3 regions of the Pseudoduganella sp. R-43 genome follow, and region 3 is predicted to be linked to each of the others. Evidence: riboswitches for the same ligand, from Rfam matches in the RefSeq annotation. Region 3 holds a riboswitch; each other region holds the start of a gene.
What was found. A riboswitch is a leader RNA that binds a small molecule or an ion and turns the genes downstream of it on or off. The one in region 3 is predicted to bind cobalamin.
Positions count from the first base shown of each region.

Region 1: linked by a shared signal. The riboswitch ahead of ACN9M3_RS10225 (TonB-dependent receptor) and the one ahead of ACN9M3_RS01525 (energy-coupling factor ABC transporter permease) in region 3 are both predicted to bind cobalamin.
Region 2: linked by a shared signal. The riboswitch ahead of ACN9M3_RS29440 (cobaltochelatase subunit CobN) and the one ahead of ACN9M3_RS01525 (energy-coupling factor ABC transporter permease) in region 3 are both predicted to bind cobalamin.

Region 1 covers NZ_CP183988.1:2,233,941-2,239,875, reverse strand. The annotation lists gene ACN9M3_RS10225 (TonB-dependent receptor) at 1-1,526, opposite strand, end outside; cobalamin riboswitch at 1,599-1,794, opposite strand; gene ACN9M3_RS10220 (M1 family metallopeptidase) at 1,879-4,068, shown strand; gene ACN9M3_RS10215 (hypothetical protein) at 4,065-4,925, shown strand; gene ACN9M3_RS10210 (DODA-type extradiol aromatic ring-opening family dioxygenase) at 4,945-5,733, shown strand; gene ylqF (ribosome biogenesis GTPase YlqF) at 5,858-5,935, opposite strand, start outside.
Region 2 covers NZ_CP183988.1:6,426,700-6,432,634, forward strand. The annotation lists gene ACN9M3_RS29440 (cobaltochelatase subunit CobN) at 1-3,511, opposite strand, end outside; cobalamin riboswitch at 3,552-3,768, opposite strand; gene ACN9M3_RS29445 (hypothetical protein) at 3,919-4,224, shown strand; gene ACN9M3_RS29450 (YkgJ family cysteine cluster protein) at 4,264-4,506, shown strand; gene ACN9M3_RS29455 (YkgJ family cysteine cluster protein) at 4,521-4,781, shown strand; gene ACN9M3_RS29460 (hypothetical protein) at 4,786-5,739, opposite strand; gene ACN9M3_RS29465 (MFS transporter) at 5,835-5,935, shown strand, end outside.
Region 3 covers NZ_CP183988.1:331,683-337,617, forward strand. The annotation lists gene ACN9M3_RS01515 (enoyl-CoA hydratase-related protein) at 1-361, opposite strand, end outside; gene ACN9M3_RS01520 (LysR family transcriptional regulator) at 450-1,319, shown strand; cobalamin riboswitch at 1,322-1,526, shown strand; gene ACN9M3_RS01525 (energy-coupling factor ABC transporter permease) at 1,652-2,332, shown strand; gene ACN9M3_RS01530 (energy-coupling factor ABC transporter substrate-binding protein) at 2,329-2,682, shown strand; gene cbiQ (cobalt ECF transporter T component CbiQ) at 2,672-3,406, shown strand; gene ACN9M3_RS01540 (energy-coupling factor ABC transporter ATP-binding protein) at 3,403-4,266, shown strand; gene cobM (precorrin-4 C(11)-methyltransferase) at 4,263-5,045, shown strand; gene ACN9M3_RS01550 (sirohydrochlorin chelatase) at 5,042-5,935, shown strand, end outside.

The DNA of each region.
Region 1 (5,935 bases), 1.9 Mb from region 3:
TCGAAGCCCTTGCGCTGGGTTGGCGCCAGGTTGGTGTTGGCGCCGAACATGCCTGCGGTCGGGTCGTAATAGATCTCGTTGTCCAGGTTGTGGCGGAAAATGCGCGCGTCAAGCTTGGCGGCGCCCTGCGCATAACCAAGGCCGATTTCAACATCGTGCGAAGTCTGGGTTTCCAGCGGCTTGTTGGCCTGCGGAGTGAAGCCGTTCTCGTCGGAGTTGGCGACGCGGTAGCTCTGGCCAATCTTGGCCCACGCTGTCAGGCCCGGCGCGGCAAGCATGCTGCCCTGCACTTCCCAGGCGTTGTTGGCTTGCTTCACGCTGTAGGTGGCGGTGGTGAATGGCACTGGATCGATCGAATCCTTGTCGAACAGTTCGCGGCGCACGCCGGCGGCCAGGCGGAATTGCTGCGGGCCGGAGAACTTCATTTCGTCGCGCAGGTAGAAAGCCTTGCTGCGCTGGCTGGCGTCGGCGGCGGAGAAGGACGCGGTGGTGACGCGGTTCCAGCGGCCGAAGTCAAAGCCGGCGACCAGTTCATTCAGCATGCCGTCGAACTGGCCAAGGTGGCGCACGCGCGGCGAGAACTGGGTCTGCTTCGTGTCGTAGGCGGAGCTGGAAACGCCCCATGGACTGAAGTAAGTGGCTTCCGCTTCCTTCTTGCGATGCGACAGCTCCGCAGCCAGGTCGAAAGCGCCTACCTTGTGCTCCCAGGCGGCGGTATAGCGGTCGCTATCGAGCTTGCCGAAATCGTTCGGGGTCAGGGTCTGGCGCGGATTGGCGTTGAATTGCGCTTCCGTCAGGCTGCCGGCGAAGCGCTGGTCCTGGCGCGCGATGTCGGCACGCAGCGAGAAGCTGCCCACGCCGGTGCTGAACTTCACGCCGCCGTTAAGGCGCGACTGCTTGAATTCATTGTTGTCGCGGTAGTTGTCGGAGCGCTGGTGGCCGGCCGACGCGTCGAAGGCAAAGCCGTCGAAGCCCTGTGCCACGCTGGCGCGCACCTCGCCGCTGTCAAACTGGCCCAGCTCAGTGAACATATTGCCGCTGCGCTCGCCGGCTTGCGGGCGCTTGGTGGTGATCTGGATCACGCCGCCGGTGGCGCCTTCGCCATACAGCACGCTGGCGCCGCCGCGCATGATGTCGATGCGCTCCACCATGTCGATCGGAATGGTGGACAGGGTTGCGCTGGACAGCTCGTTTTCGTTCAGGCGCACGCCATCCAGCACAATCACCACGTTCTGGTCGCTGTTGGTGCCGAAGCCACGCAGGTCGAGGCCGAAGTCGGGGCTGCCGGTCAGGCTCTGGCGGCCGTACACGCCGCCGATCTTGCGGATCGCCTGGTTGACGTCGGACACGCCGGCGCGGCGGATGTCGGCCGCGGTGATGGTGGTGGCGCCGATCGGCAGCAGCGACGGATCGCTGGCGAAGCGGGAACCGGAAACGACAACGGTGTTCGATTGGGCTTGGGCCGCTGCGGCAAAGCACAGGGCAACCGCTGCGGCAACGGCGCAGCGCGAAGTGATGAAGGTCATGGCAAATCAGTAGAAAGAGTATCCGCCTGCGTCCCCGCAGCCGGAATCCACAGAAGACGAACCCTGCGCGGGCGCGCTTCCACCTCCCTGGCCGGTATCCGGGCTGGCAAGACTGACCGGGCCACCTTCCTGCAGCAGCAGTGGCTAATTGGCGCGGCCTGCCGTCTCAATGACGGCGCTTGCGTACCGTTGCGGGGGCAGCACATTGCGTTTCCCGTTTAACTGCCTCCATGAACAGGAGGCGGGCACCAAGGCGCCGCCATTATACGCCGGTTAAAGTTGGCATAAAAGTTTGGCAATCGGCCGCCACCCGGGCTATATTTTGGTGTTGCAAAAAACCCAATGGAGTCTTATGCGCATCACTCACCTTTTGGCCGCGGCCGCCCTGTTGGGCGGGGTCGCGGTCCAGGCCAGCCTGTGGGCCGGTGGCGCGACGTCCGCCACCGTGCCGGAAGCCGGTAGCGGCATCGCACTGGCGCCAGCCAAGGCGGCCGCCGTCATGCAGCCCAGCGCTCCCGGCGCCTGGGGCGGCATCCGCACCGGCCAGGAGGCCACGCTGTCCGACCGCGTGGTGGACTACCAGATCGAAGCCAGCCTGGACCCGGTCAAGCACACCATCGACGGCAAGCAGCGCCTGACCTGGCGCAACCGCAGCGCCGAACCGGTGCGCAGCGTCTACCTGCACCTGTACCTGAATGCCTTCCAGAACGGCTACAGCACATTCCACACCGAGGAGCGCAAAACCGGCAGCGGCATTCGCAACAGCGCCCTGAGCAAAGATGGAGAATGGGGCTACACGGAATTGCGCAGCGTGCAGCAAGGCGGCGCCAAGGTGCCGTGGACTTTCGTGCATCCCGACGGCGGCCCGGCGGCCGACCAGACCGTGGTGCGCCTTGACCTGCCGCAGGCTGTCGCAGCGGGCGCCAGCACCACGCTCGATATCGCCTTTTTCGACCAGCTTCCGCGCGTGATGGCGCGCAGCGGCTACTTCGACAGCTTCCACCTGGTGGCGCAATGGTTCCCCAAGATCGCCGTGCTGGAACTGCCGGGCGAACGGGGCGCCACCGCGGTGCGCTGGAACGCGCATGAATACCACGCGGAATCCGAGTATTACGCGGACTTTGGCAGCTATGACGTCAAGCTCACCGTCCCCAGGGAATATACCGTGGGAGCCACCGGCGAACTGCAGGGCGCCCCGCAGGAAAAGGACGGCAAGCTGACCCACCATTTCGTGCAGGGCGACGTGCACGATTTCGCGTGGACCGCCGACAAGCGCACTGCGGCACCGCTGACCGGCACCTGGACCGGGCCCGGCAGCCCGCAAGTGAAGATCACCGTGCTTTATCCGCCGGAATTCGCATCCAACGCGGCGCCTGCCTTGCAGGCCACCAAGGATTCGCTGGACTACTTCTCGAAGACCCTCGGCCCCTATCCGTACAAAACCGTGACTGTGGTCATTCCTCCGCATAACGCCAGCGAAGCGGGCGGCATGGAGTACCCCACCTTCTTCACTGTCGACAACTTTGCCGGCCTGAAGCCGGGCACGTTCGCATCGGCGGCGCTGGATTTCGTCACCATTCACGAATTCGGCCATGGCTACTTCTACGGCATCCTCGCCAGCAACGAGTTCGAAGAGCCGATGCTGGACGAAGGCCTGAACGAGTACTGGAACCAGCGCATGCTGCGCGATACGGGCCGCAAGGCCTACCTCACGACGCCGTTCCTGCGCGCGATCGGATTTGCGCCCACCATCAAGGGCTTCGAGTTCGAACGCCAGGGCACGCCGCGTGACGAGCCATCCGACCCGCTGGGCCAGAATGCCTATACCCGCCTGCAAGGCATTGGCCCGGTGTATTCGCGCACCACACTGGTCATGCACGACCTGGAAGCGCAGCTGGGCAAGGAAACCATGGAGCGCGCCTTCAAGGAGTATTACCGCCGCTGGAAATTCCGCCACCCAAGCGTGGCTGATTTCCGTGAGACGCTGGCAGAAGTCAGCGGCCAGCGCCAGCTGGTGGAAACCGTCTTCGCGCAGCAGGTCTATGCCACCACGCGCGTGGACGACCGCATTTCCTCCTTCACCAGCGAAGAGGTGCTGCCACTGCCGGGCCGGCAAATGAAGGGCGGCAAGCTTGCCGACTTGAGCGAAGAGCAGGTCGACAAGCACGTCGAACAGCTGCGCGATGCATGGGAAAAGGCCAACCCGGAAGCCAAGCCAGGCACCGGCCCGTTCCCCTACCTGACGCGGGTCACCGTGCGCCGGCGCGGCGCCGATGTCCTGCAGACGCTGGTGGTCACGTTTGCCGATGGCACCAAGGAGACCGTATTCTGGGGCGGCGAACAGCGCTGGCATACCTACGAGTGGACCAAGCCCGTGAAAGCGGTATCCGCCCAGCTCGACCCTGAGGGCAAACACCTGCTCGACGTCAGCAAGCTCGATGACAGCCGCACCCTGAAGAAGGACGGCAGCGCGTCGCGCCGCTGGACCTTCGACCTGGCCGCCATCATCCAGACCCTGCTCTCTTTCATCGCCACTGTATGAAGCTGACGACCAACCTCAAACACGCCGCCCGCGCCGCCCTGCAATGGCGCCTGATGCTGATCTGGCTGATCGCCATGCTGCTGCCGACAGCCCTGCTGGCCCTGCCCATCTGGAATAGCCTGGCGCCGCTGCTGGACAACTCGGTGCGCGCCCCCGAACTGGCGCGCGCGCTCGACGGCCTCGCTTTCACCGACATATCCGCCGAACTGCGGCGCAACGCCGTTTCGCTGCAAGCCGGCGGCATCGCTGCCTTGGTCCTGACCCTGCTTCTGTCGCCGTTCCTGACCAGCGCCATCGTCACTGCCGGCCGTGCGCAGCAAACCGCCACCTTGCGCGAACTGTGCGCAGGCGGGGTCGCCGAATACCCGCGCATGTTCCGCATGCTGCTGTGGGCGATCGTGCCGCTGGGCGTGGCGTTTGCACTGGGCGGTGCGCTGGCGGAAGCTGCCGAGAACTATGCCGGCAAGGCAGTACTGGAAGCCGATGCGGCACGCTGGCAGCTGGCAGCCACGGTCGTCACAGCCCTGCTGGTGGCGCTGACCAACCTGACGCTCGATGCCGGGCGCGCCCAATTGGCGATCGACCGCCGCCGCACGTCTGCCGTCAAGGCCTGGTGGCGGGGCGTCAAGCTTCTCTTGCGCCGGCCCGTGGCCATGCTGGGCGCCTACACGGCGCTGACTGCGGGCGGCCTGCTGCTGGCGGCCGTGCTGGCAGTGGCACGGCTGAATGTGGCCGGCAGCAATGCCGCGCTATTGGTAGCTGCGTTCGTGCTGGCACAGCTGATCGCCCTGGCGATGGCGTGGATGCGCGCCGCCCGCCTGTTTGCGCTGATGTCGCTGTCTGCAACGAATCGCTGACCAGAGTATATTGGTGGGCATGACTACCTTGCCCACCTTCTTCCTGTCCCACGGCGGCGGCCCATGGCCCTGGATGCGTGACCAGTTCGGCAACGCTTACGACCAACTCGATGCATCGCTGCGCGACTTGCCGCGCCAGGCCGGCGGCAAGCCGAAGGCCCTGCTGGTCGTCACCGCCCATTGGGAGGGACGCGACTTCCTCGTTTCATCGTCGGCCAGGCCGCCGATGATCTACGACTACGGCGGCTTTCCGCCGCATACCTACCAGATCCAGTACCCCGCCCCCGGCTCGCCGGAACTGGCCGAACGCGTGGCAGGACTGCTTGCCGGGCGGGCGCGCCTCGATCCGGAGCGCGGTTTCGACCATGGGACGTTCAGCGCCATGTATCCCGCCTTTCCTGAAGCCGATGTGCCGATCGTGCAGCTTTCGCTGCGCCACGGGCTGGATCCGGCGGAGCACCTGGAGATTGGCCGCTTGCTGCGTCCTTTGCGCGACGAGGGTATTTTGGTCGTCGGCAGCGGCCTGAGTTTCCACAACCTGCGCGCGTTCAACGCCGCTGGCGCAGAGGCTTCACGCCTGTTCGATGCGTGGTTGCGCGAGACCATGGCGGCAGCACCGGGTGAACGCACGGCGCGCTTGCTGGAATGGGAACGGGCGCCTGCCGCGCGCATGGCGCATCCGCGCGAAGAGCATTTGCTGCCTTTGATGGTGGTGGTGGGTGCGGCCGAGGATGCAGCCGCCGAAGTGGTGTATCACGAAGACCGTTTCATGGGGGCGCTGGCGGTGTCCAGCTTTAAGCTCGGCTAAAACCGGTAAACCAGGGTCAGACCCAAGGGTCTGACCCGGTCAAATCAGCTGCTGCTGGAGACTTTCCAGTTTGCAGGTGAGCAGGCGGGTCTGACCCTGTGGGTCTGACCCGGGTTTACCGGTTTCAGGTCCCGCGCTTGCCCTTCATGCGCTCTGCTTCCTTCTCTGCGGCCTTGCGCTCCGCCTCTTCCGCCTTGATGCG
Region 2 (5,935 bases), 710 kb from region 3:
CGTCATTGTTATCGAGCAGGCCGTACAGGTTGCTGGCGCGGCCGTGGTAGGTGCGCGTGATGCCGTCCAACGCCACGTCAAAGGCGGCATGGTTTGCCTCGCCGCTCGCATCGAGGCCGTAGGCATGCCCCATGCGGTTGCGGTAAGCCTTGCCGATCTCGTCGCGCTCGCGCCAGGCGCCGGAACGCTCGGTTAGGCGGTTGACGCCGGCGCCGTAAGCGCCAGGAGCGTCACCGAAGATGCGCTGGGCGGCGGCGCGGCCGGCATCGGCCAGCGGCATGCCGCCCGCTTGCAGCGCGCGCACGCGCACCAGCCATTCACGCGCCACGCGGTTGTTCGCTGTCGGCTCGCGGCCCCATGCAGCGCTGGCACTGGCGCCGGTGCTGCCGCTGCCGGCGCCTGCGCTGCTGCCCAGCGGCGCCAGCGCAGCTTCCAGTGCCTCGCGCAATGCAGGCTCCTGCTCGGCGATGCCCGCAGCGGAGGCGGCCAATGACATTCGACCGGCGCGGTCGATCAGGCGAATCAGGTTCGGGTACAGGTCGCGAAACAGGCCGGACGTGGTCACCAGCGCATCGCGCCGCACTGCGCCCGGCACCAGCCGCACATCGTTGACGATGCCGCGCGCATTCCATACCGGCTCGGCGCCCATCATCGCCAGCGCGAACGCCACCATCACGCCTTCATCGCGCACCGCATCGGATGCCCACAGCAGGATGCCTTCGCTGCCCGCATCGGAATGCTCACGCGCCGCAGCCTTGGCCGCCAGGCTGGAGCCCATCTGGTAGCCGATTCTGGTCGGCAGGATATCGCCATCGACCGCATGGAAATTGCGGCCGGTCGGCAGCGCTTCCGGCGAGCGCAGGGGATCGTTGCCCTTGCCCGGTTCGATGAAGCGGCCATCCAGGCCCGCCAGCAGCGCGCGCATTTCATTGAGCGGCGACGCAGCCAGCTTGCGCGCAACCTCAGGATCGTCGATGCCGCCCTTCTTCATCGATTCCAGCATCAGGTCGATGGAGTCCCGCTTCCACGGACGCCCGAAGATGTGCAGGCCGTGCGGCATGAACTTTTCCTGCAGCTTTGTCAGGTAGTGGCCCACTTCGTGCGCCAGCAGGTCGTCGTCGGCCGCGTCGAAGCCGATGCCGCGCACGGCCAGCACGTCGGCCATCGACGCTTCCAGTTCCGCCTTCAGGTTCAGGGCCACAACGCGCTCGCGCATCAGCTGCGCCGCCTTGGCCTTCAGCGTGTCGGAGCTGGCTGCCTCGTAGCTCTCCACAATCTGGCGCAGCGACAGCAGTTCGTCGTACAGCGGCGTGGACGCCAGCGGCGGCGTCAGGTGGTCAACCATCACCGCCAGGCCGCGCCGCTTGGCCTGCGTGCCTTCGCCGACGCCGTCCACGATATAGGGATAGATGCCGGGCAGGTCGCCCGCGATCAGGCTGGGAAAGTCGTCGGCCGAAAGTCCGACCGCCTTCCCCGGCAAGAACTCATAGGTCGAGTGGCGGCCGATATGCACCAGCGCATCGGCCTTGAAGCGGTCGCGCAGCCAGTGGTAGAAGGCCAGGTACTGGTGCGGGGGCGGCACGCTGGTATTCGCATGCAGCAGCTCTTCGTCCACTTCCCAGCCGCGCGGCGGCTGTGGTCCGATGAACACGTTGCCGAACTGGATGCCCGGCACCAGCAGCTTGCCGCTGTCGACCATGATCTTGCCCGGTGCAGGCCCCCAGCCCTTCAAGCCCTCGATGCCGTAGGACGCGACCCGGCGTCGCAGCGGCTCCAGCGCAGCGCAGCGGCGCGGCGCCTTCGCCTGCAGGCAGCCCGCATAGCCATCGGACAGCGCAGCCAGGTCGCGGATCGCCGCCTCGCGCTGCGGATGATCGGCGCCCTCCACCAGGTGCTGCAGTTCCTTGATCACGACTTCCGCCTGCTTGCGGCCGAGTGCCCATTCGCCGGCAGCTTCCGCTTCCAGCACGTCGGCGTGCAAGCGGCCCAGCAGGCCGCTGGTCATTTCTCCCTGCACGCGCGGCGACAGCGTCGCGAACCACTTCGCATAATCGGCGGCGCTGACGCTGTTCACGGAGCCCGCCAGTTCACGCAAGGCGCCGCGGTCCTCAGGCAGGTTGACGCCGTGCGCCATGATGCGGTCAAGCAGCGCTTCCGGCGTGGCCGGCAATTCGCCGACCGTGTAGCCGGCGTCCTTCAGGGCGTGCAGCATGTCGAACAGCGAAGCCGGCACATCAAGGTTGTCGGCGCCGATGTTCTGGCGGCCCGGCGGGTGATTGTAGTACACCAGCGCCACGCGCTTGTCGCGGTTGGATTTGGCGCGCAAGGCCAGCCAGCGCTCGACGCGCGCAGCCAGGCGCTCCGCTTCCGCCGCCAGTACTACCGGCGGGCGATTCTCGATGCCGGTCAGCTTGTCGCGCTGCGGCTCGCCCAGTGCCGCCACCACGATGGGCTGGCCGATGCCCTGCAGCTCGGGTAGCGCCACGCGGTACTGCACCGAATCAGGCGGCAAGCCGTCCGGCGACAAGCGCCATTGCATGGCGGTGCGGTCGGACAGCCGGATCGCCTTGAACAGCGGGATATCGAGCTTCTTGAATGCCTCGCTGACGGCTTCGCGCCCTTCGGCGGCGCCCACCACAAAGTCCTGCAGCACCACCATGGCGGCCGGCACGGCAGGCGCAATCAGTTCCGGCAAGCGCTCAAGCGCCTCGCGCGAGGCGCCGCCCCAGCGCGGCAGCACCTGCACGCATTGCTGGCCAATGCGTTCGACTTGCTTGCAGACGGCATCGGGCACCGTGCCATCCATGTTCGACAGGTCCAGCACTACCACGGTAGGACGCGCCTGCAGGCCTAGCTGCGCCGCCCTGCCCCATGCCGCCGCGTCGTGCAGTTCGCGCTGGCCGGCGCGCAGGCGCAGCGTCGGTTCCGGCTGCGGCTCGGCCAGGGCGCGCGAGGGGTCGAGCAGGTGCGCAAGCAGCGCTGCCGTGTTGTCGCGGCCACCGGCCTGCCAGACCTGGCGCGCAGCCAGCCACTGGCCTGCCGCCGGTCGCGCCCTGGCTGCCTGCAGTGCCGCTTCCGGCGGCTGCTCGGTCGAGAGCTGGCGCAGCGTTTCAGGCGAAAAGCCCTGCAAGCTGCCCTGCCGTCCGCGCGACAGCAGGCTAAGCGTGGCCTCGCCATTCATGGCCAGCACGCTGGCCTGCGGGCGGGCATGGCGCGGCAAGAATTCCTTCAGGCGCCGGGCCGGGTCGCCGAACAGCGATACGGCCAGGATGCTGTCCGCCTGCGCCAGCCACTGGGCGGCTTGCTTGTCGTCGGCCGCCATCCATTGCGCGGGCGTGCGCAACACGATACGGTCCTGGGGATGGCCGGCCAGGTGGCGATGGGCCGCCTCGATGGCGACAGGCGCAGCGCGTTCGGTCACGATGGCAAACAGCACGGCGGCGTTGGCACGCGCGCAAGCGAACGCACATAGCAGGACCACAATGGTCCGGGCAAAGGTAGTGGTAGGCACAGCAGGATTCCGAGCACGCAAAACCACACCCCGGGCTTCGCACAATCAAAAGTGACCGGCCGGTCTTCTGGCTCGCCTTCTTCCTCCGCTGGCCTGGCCTTCCCGTGCGATGCACAGTGGCGTTGGTCAGCTTCGTCCGGCTTACAGCAGCGGGGGCTGCGCCGGACTGGCGCAAGATGGCTATCCCGCGCGGCACCGGCTTCCCGTTTCACCTCCCGGCAGGCTTGCAGGAAGGCACCAATCACATAACGTGCGTCATTCTAACAGACTGCACTTGGCCAACAATCTAGCCAGAAGAGCAACGACTGTTGTTATAAAGATCCACTTCTTAGAAATGATTGGTAATTCGTGAGAATTAGGTATTTACTGCTAAGTACGCGTCAAAGAACGTGTCTGGGAGAGTAAAAATGCATAACAAGACAACATTACAAGTCCTGGCAGCCGCCTCCGGACTTGCGGATGAGCGCATCCAGGAACTCTGGGAAGGGGCCGATATGTATGCCCGTGCCCAGGCTGGGAATCCGGATTCGCCGCGCTACCAGCAAGTGCTGCATGAGCGCATGGCGGCCATGGTCGAACGTGAAGTGGCCAAGCGCCATGCCGCGGACGGCGAGCCCTGGGTGCTGGCTGACGCCCACCTGGGACAGATTGAAGTGTCGCTGTCCGACGCCCTCAAGGCCTTCGGCGGCCGCACGCACCACGTTATCCATTAGCAAGGCAAAGCCGCCCGCACGGCTGTGAACCGCACCCCGATCCCGTGCCGTCCACAATGCGGCGCCTGCTGTACGGCGCCCGCGATCTCCAGCCCGATTCCCGGCATGCCTGAAGGCAAACCGGCAGGCGTGCCCTGCATCCAGCTCGATTCGCACATGCGCTGCAAGCTGTATGGCTTGCCCGAACGCCCCCTCGTGTGCGTGGAATTCAGGGCCGACGAAGCAGTGTGCGGTGAGTCGCGCGAGCAGGCCATGCGCTGGCTGGGTTGGCCGAAGCTGTAAAATACTGGCCCACCATGAGTTTCCAATGCCGCCCAGCCTGTGGCGCCTGCTGCACGGCGCCCTCGATTACGTCCCCGATTCCCGGAATGCCGAACGGCAAACCGGCCGGGGTGCGCTGCGTCCAATTGGGCGACGATAACCGTTGCAAGATCTTCGGCAAGCCGGAACGCCCGGCCTTCTGCGGCGGCCTGCAGCCTTCGGCCGAAATGTGCGGCGAGAGTCGGGAACAGGCGATGACGTGGCTCGCGGTGCTGGAACGCGAAACCTGTCCGTGAGCCGCTAGCGAACGTAGAGCGTTGCGAATGTCGAAGGAATTTCAGCCAGTTCCGCTTCCAGATATGGAACAGTCGCAATGCAAGTGACCCATTCCAGGAATCGATCTTCGCTGAAGTACGATCGAACCACGTCCAGCGTTGCCGTTCGGGCAGCCTCAGGGACAAGCGCCGCTACCGGCGGCGCGCCGCTGTCGTCTACAACCGTCAGCCGGGCCTCGAGACAATGACTCCATTCCCAACCGATGTATGGTCGGGCTTCCAGCGAAAATTCAGATGGCCACCGCATTGTGTCGTTCAGGATCCCATGCGCACCAACCAGCCAGACGACGACCTGCGCGCGCCAGTGCGGTGAGGGGATATCGAACACGGAACGCAGCCAAGGCTCGACTAAAGACTCAGGCAGATATTTCAGGCAGAAGAACATCGAAGCGGAGAAATCTCCACTGGCATCCCACCAGAGCCAGACACGGTTCGGGTTGTCGTTTGATTGACGCAGAATATTCCCGATAGCGATGTCGGTGCCGTTCCAGCACATGCCATCCATCATGCACCGTCCCAGGGTTAGCAGCACATCTTCCCGAAAGCCTTCGTATGGCTCCCGAGAGACGCCGTTCGGGTAAATGGCCATAAACCCAGTCATCAACGATTCCAGCAGGTAGGAAAAACATGCCTCATGGCTGCGCGGCAGGAGCGCCGCAAGCAGGTAGTGGTACCAGGTTTTCCATTCCTCCATCGGACCGAATGACCGGGTACCGCTGGCGATTTCAGCAAAACATTCCTGCAGTTCGCGCACTGCAATCTCGTCCAGGTTTCCCAGCAAGTCACTGAACATTCGCCTTTCGGCCCCCATGAACCAGGCCTCGCCCATCGGAGCGGCCGGCTTTGGAAAATGCGCCCGCAAGCGGCCTAAGGCCAGCGTGTCAATCCCGTTCCCAGGCGTCCACAGAAACCGATCCATACCTCGTTCCTTGCGATAAGAGCAGTGCACATCATAATCGACTGCCAACGCTCAAGGACCATAATGGAAACGGTTCCATGCTAGAATCTTCAGCCATGAACCAAACCATCGACCACCGCCACCGCCTGTCCACCCGCCTGGCTTTCCTGACTGCGGGCCTTGCCATGTCTGCCTGGGCGCCGCTGGTGCCGTACGC
Region 3 (5,935 bases):
CGATGCGGATCATGCATGCTTCGGCAAGTTCCAGCCCGCCGCCCAAGGCGTGTCCGTTCAGGGCCGCCACCACGACCTTGCCAAGATTCTCGATGCGGTGCGTGATGTGGACCGCAAGCCTTGCGAATTCGCGTACTTCCAGCGGGGTAGCCTGGCTCAGGTACTTGATGTCGGCGCCGGCGGAGAAGGCTTTGGAGCCGGTGCCGGTAAGTATCACGGCGCCGGCTGCGGAACTGGCGGCCGCCATGTCCAGCATTTCTTCCAGTCGCTGCAAGGTCGGCAGGTCGAGCGCATTCAGCGCATCGGGGCGATTCAATGCAATGACGGCGATGCCGGCGGATTCTCCATACAGGACAGTCATGGCTTGGCTCCGGGAGTTGAGATTAAGGTTAGTATAGGTTTCCAGAATTGGACGTAGTTTTGTGAGTTCAGAAAACAGTTTTCCGAAAATGAAAAACCTTGCCTTCGACTGGAATGAGCTGAAGTTCTTTCTCGCGGTTGCACGAAGCGGCGGCCTTAGCGGCGCTGCTGCGGTACTGGGCACCAGCGCATCCACGGTCTCGCGCCACGTTGACGCGCTGGAGCGCCGCACTGGCCGAAAGCTGTTCTTGCGCCAGCAAAGCGGCTATGCGCTGACCGATGACGGCAGTGAACTGCTGGCGCACGCCGGGCAGGTGGAGCAGGCCATGGCTGCCGCTGCTGCGCCGGGCGATGCGCAGCGCGCAGTGTCCGGCGTGGTGCGGCTGGCGACTACTGAAATGCTGGCGCAATTCCTGGTCGCGCCCAGGCTGGCGGCATTGCGAACGCTGCATCCGGCGCTAAGGGTGGAGCTCGATATCGCCATGGCTGCGGTCAACCTGTCGCGGCGCGAAGCCGACCTGGCGCTGCGCATGGCCGCTCCGGACGATGGAGCAGGCGACTACATCGCAAGGCGTATCGGCAAGGTCGATTTCGCCCTTTACCGCGCAGCCGCTGTTTCGCATGACAGCGGTGACTACATAAGCTGGGACGGCGCCTGGGATGGCCTGCCGATGGCAGCCGCACTGCGCACTGCATTCGACGGCAAACCGCCAGTCCTGGCGTGCAACAGCCTGCCCACGCAGATCGCCGCCGCCCGCTCCGGCGTGGGCGCCGCCATGCTGCCATGTTTCATCGGTGATGCAGAGCCGGCGCTCCAGCGAATGGGGCGACTGGCCACGCCAGTATCGCGCGACCTGTGGCTGGTCTATCACCGCGACCTGAAAGCGAGCCTGCGCGTACAGGCAATGGCAGCCTTCCTGACCGAGATCACAGGCGTTTGCCACGCAAGAGACCTTTAATGTACTATTCGGCAATTGGGTGCGCGCGTCCTGTCCTGGATGCGCGTTAAACGGGAAACCGGTGACGCTGCCATGTGCGGCCACTCCGGTGCAGCCCCCGCTGCTGTAAGCCTGACGAATCCGGAAATACGCCACTGCGCAACGCGCGGGAAGGCCCGGACGAGGATGAAGGCGAGCCAGAATACCGGCCCGATACTGCCAGCACTGTTCTCCGGGGTGAAGGGAAGCCGCTGTCGACCGGCTTCCTGCGTCTTGCCCGCCTGCCCCCTGTCGACCGTCTCCCGATTCTCCCATGAAGGTGCTCCCATAGACCATTCGACGGGAGGTTTCGAATGCACATCATGGAAGGTTTCCTGCCGCCCGCGCATGCGCTTGGCTGGGCAGCCGTATCCGCTCCTTTCCTGGCCTGGGGCCTGCGCAGCATGGCGCGCGGCTTGCAGGCGCACCCCGAGCGGCGCATGCTGCTTGGCGTTGCTTCGGCCTTCGCTTTCCTCCTGTCTGCGCTGAAGCTGCCGTCCGTGACGGGAAGCTGTTCGCATCCGACCGGCGTCGGGCTTGGCGCGCTGCTGTTCGGTCCTGCGGCGATGGTGCCGGTCGGCTTTGTCGTGCTGCTGTTCCAGGCCTTGCTGCTGGCCCACGGCGGCTTGACCACGCTGGGCGCGAACGTGTTCTCCATGGCGATCGTCGGGCCCTTCGTTTCCTATGGCGTATTCCGCTCCACGGCGGCCCTCGGGCTATCGCGCGCGGTCGCGGTGTTCGCGGCCGCCTGTATCGGCGACCTGGCAACTTACCTGACCACTTCTGCACAGCTGGCCTGGGCCTTTCCTGATCCGATCGGTGGTATCAGCGCTTCGTTCGCCAAGTTCGCCGGTATCTTCGCGTTGACACAACTGCCGATCGCTATCAGCGAAGGCTTGCTGACCGTACTGGTGGTGAATGCGATGGCGCGCTTCAATGCGCACGAGCTGCGCCTGCTGCCGGTGATGGCGCATGTGAAGGAGAAGTCGGCATGAAGGCGCGTACTGGCTTGATCTGGGCGGCCATCATCCTGTTGACCGTTTTGCCGCTGTGGTTTGCAGACATGCCGCCGGCGGAGCCGGGCGGCGCGGCGCCAGCAGCATTCAGCGGAGCGGATTCGCGCGCGCAACAGGCGATTGGCATCATCGCACCACACTACAAACCCTGGTTTGCACCGCTGTTCGAACCGCCGAGCGGAGAGATCGCGTCGCTGCTGTTCGCGCTGCAAGCTGCGATCGGCGCGGGCGTGATCGGTTTCTGGCTCGGCACATCGATGGCGCGCGAGCGCGAACAACGTTGCGCACAGGGGGATTCGGTGCCGGAGCAGGATTCCCATGCGGATTGACGCCGCAGCCTACGCCTCGCGCTGGCAGGCCGTCGCTCCAGGCGCGAAGGGCCTGTTCGCGCTGGCCGGCATCGCTGCCGCCTGGCTCGCCCGCAGCCTTGACACGCTGGCCGTGCTCGCGCTGCTCTCCATGTTCGCCACGCTGGCCGGGGCGCGCGTGCCAATCCGGACCTACTTTGCCGTAGCGGTAGCGCCGGTCGGCTTCCTTTTGCTGTCCTGCCTGACAATGCTGGTCACGCCTGACGGCGGGGGCGGCTGGCGGTGGGCGCCTGGGCTCTCGCCGGCAGTCGGGTACATTGCCCTGCGCTCGATCGCCGCGCTGGCCGCCGTACTCGGGCTGGTGCTGACCACGCCGATGCCGGACCTGTTGATGTTGCTGCGCCGCCTGCGCGTACCCGAACTGCTGCTGGACCTGATGGCGCTGTGCTACCGCATGCTGTTCGTGCTGCGCCAGGCATGGGACGAAGGCAGTACCGCGCAAGCTGCGCGCCTGGGACATGGCGGCTGGCGCCAACACTGGCGGTCGATAGGGTTGCTGACGGGCCAGATGGCACTACAGGTATGGCAGCGCGCGTCGGCACTGCAAATGGCGGCCGATGCGCGCGCCTTCGAGGGCAGCCTGCGCCACTTGCCGACCTCCTTCCCGCATGCGCGACGCCAGCTTGCCCTATCCTTGCTGGCGAGCGTGCTGCTGCTGGCATTTTCCCTGCGTGACAGGCTATGACGCCTTTGATCGAACTCGAAGCAGTGGAGCACGCGTTTGCCGACGGCAGCCCAGGCCTGCGCGGCTGCACGTTGTCGCTTGGGCGCGGACGCCGTCACGCGCTGCTCGGCGCGAACGGCGCCGGCAAGACCACGCTCCTGCTGCACCTGAACGCTTTGCTGCGCCCCACCGTGGGCCGCTTGCGCTGGCACGGCAACGAGTACGACTACAGCCGCAGTGGGCTGGCCTCGTTGCGCAGCCGGGTCGGCCTTGTGTTCCAGAATCCTGACCGCCAGCTAATCTCGGCACTGGTCGAGGAGGATGTGGCGTTTGGGCCGCTGAACCTCGGCCTCGACGACGCCACGGTACGCACTCGCGCCGCGGATGCGCTCGATGCCGTAGGCCTGGCCGGCTTTGCGCGCCGTCCCGTGCACCACCTGAGCTTCGGCCAGAAGAAGCGCGTCTGCATTGCCGGCGTGCTGGCCATGCAGCCCGAAGTCCTGCTGCTGGACGAACCGATGGCGGGCCTGGACTCGCCGATGCAGATGGAACTCGAGACATTGCTGGACCGCCTCGCCGCGCGCGGCGTGACGATCGTCCTATCCACCCACGACGTCGACTTTGCCTATCGCTGGGCCGACGACATCCACATGATGGCTGCTGGCCTCTGCATTGCATCGGTTCCCACCCAGGAGCTGGCCTCGCGCCAGGAGGCGCTGCGCGCTGCCGGCCAACGCTTGCCCCAGGCATTGGCATTACATGCCGAGCTGGCCAAACGCGGCTTGCTTCCCGCCGGCGCCGCACCGCGAAGCGTGGAGGCCGTGCTGACCGCGCTGCGCGCCCAGCCTGTCGACGAACACCAAGGAGAAATACTGATATGACAGCTGGCAAAGTCTGGTTTGTCGGCGCCGGTCCCGGCGACCCCGAACTGATCACCGTCAAGGGACAAAAGCTGCTGGCACAAGCTGGCGCCGTGCTGTTTGCCGGCTCGCTGGTGGACCGCGCCGCAACGCTCTACGCGCCGCCTGGCTGCGTTATCCGCGATTCGAAAGACATGACGCTGGAAGAGATGACGGCCTGGCTGATCGAGCAAACTCGGGCCCACAGCACCGTAGTAAGGCTGCAGACCGGCGATCCCGGCCTGTACGGCGCCCTGATTGAAATGGCGCGCCCGCTTGCCGCCGAAGGCATTGAATGGGCAGTGGTCCCGGGCGTTTCGTCCGCCATGGCTTCGATGGCAGCCGCCGGAGAATCCATGACCTTGCCCGAGGTGACGCAAAGCGTGATTTTCACCCGCGTCGAAGGCCGCACCCCAATGCCGGATGGCGAAGACCTGGCCAGCCTGGCCTCACACCGCACCACGCTGTGCATCTTCCTGTCGATCACCCTGATGTACAAGGTCGAGGCGGCCCTGCGTGCGGCGGGCTGGCCGGAGGACTCGCCCATGCTGGTCGTGCACAAAGCCAGTTGGCCCGGCGAGGAGAAGATCCTGCGCGGGACGCTGGCCGACATCAAGCAGCGCTGCCGGGAAGCCGGCGTAGCCAGCCAGGCCATGATCGTGGCCAGCCCCACGCTGTGCGCCTTGCACTGGGAAACCCTGGTGCGCTCCAAATTGTACGACCCAACCTTTACCCACCGTTTCAGAAAGGCCAGCGCATGAACCAATCCATCATGATGCCAGCGATTGCAGCAGCGAGCGATACCATCCTCGTCGTCGGCCATGGCTCCCGCGAAGAGTCGGGCAACCAGGAAATCCGTGAATTCGTGGACATGTGGCGCGCACGCCGGCCGGGCTGGCGCATCGAATTGTGCTTTATCGAGTTCGCTCCCCCCGAGCTGAATGCCAGCTTGCTGGAGGTTGCTGCCAGTTCGCGCCGCGTGCTGGTAGTGCCGCTGATCTTGAATGCAGCCGGCCATGTCAAGATGGAGATCCCAGAGGCCATCGAGGGTGCGCGCATCGCCCGTCCGCAAACGGAATTCCTGCTGGCGCCGCACCTGACCGCCTGCGACCCGGTACTGGCCATCCTCAAGCGCCGTCTGCGCAGGGCCATGGGCACGCTCGACATGCCCGATCCGACCACCACCGGCGTCGTGCTGCTGGGCCGCGGCTCTTCCGACCGCGGCGCCAACGGCGAGATGGCCAAGATGGCGCGCTGGCTGCTGGAAGAGGGCGATCACGAACTGGTGGACCTGGCTTTCACCGGCATCACCTGGCCGCGCCTGGAAAAGGTCGTGCAGCGCCAGTTCACGCTGGGCGTGCGCCAGGTCGTGGTGCTGCCATACTACCTTTACACCGGCACGCTGATGCAGCGCATCCACCGCCAGGTTGAACACCTGCGCGGCCAGTATCCGCAAGTGCGCTTCGCCTGCACCGAGCATTTCGGCTTCGAGGCCGAGATTTTCGAGCTGATGGACCAGCGCGTGGAAGACTTGCGCGCTGGCGTGCCGGATAGCCGCCTGCCTTGCGACGGCTGTACCTACCGCGAGATCGCACATGACCATGGCCACGGCCACTCCCATGCGCACACACACGATCACGCAGAGGCGCAG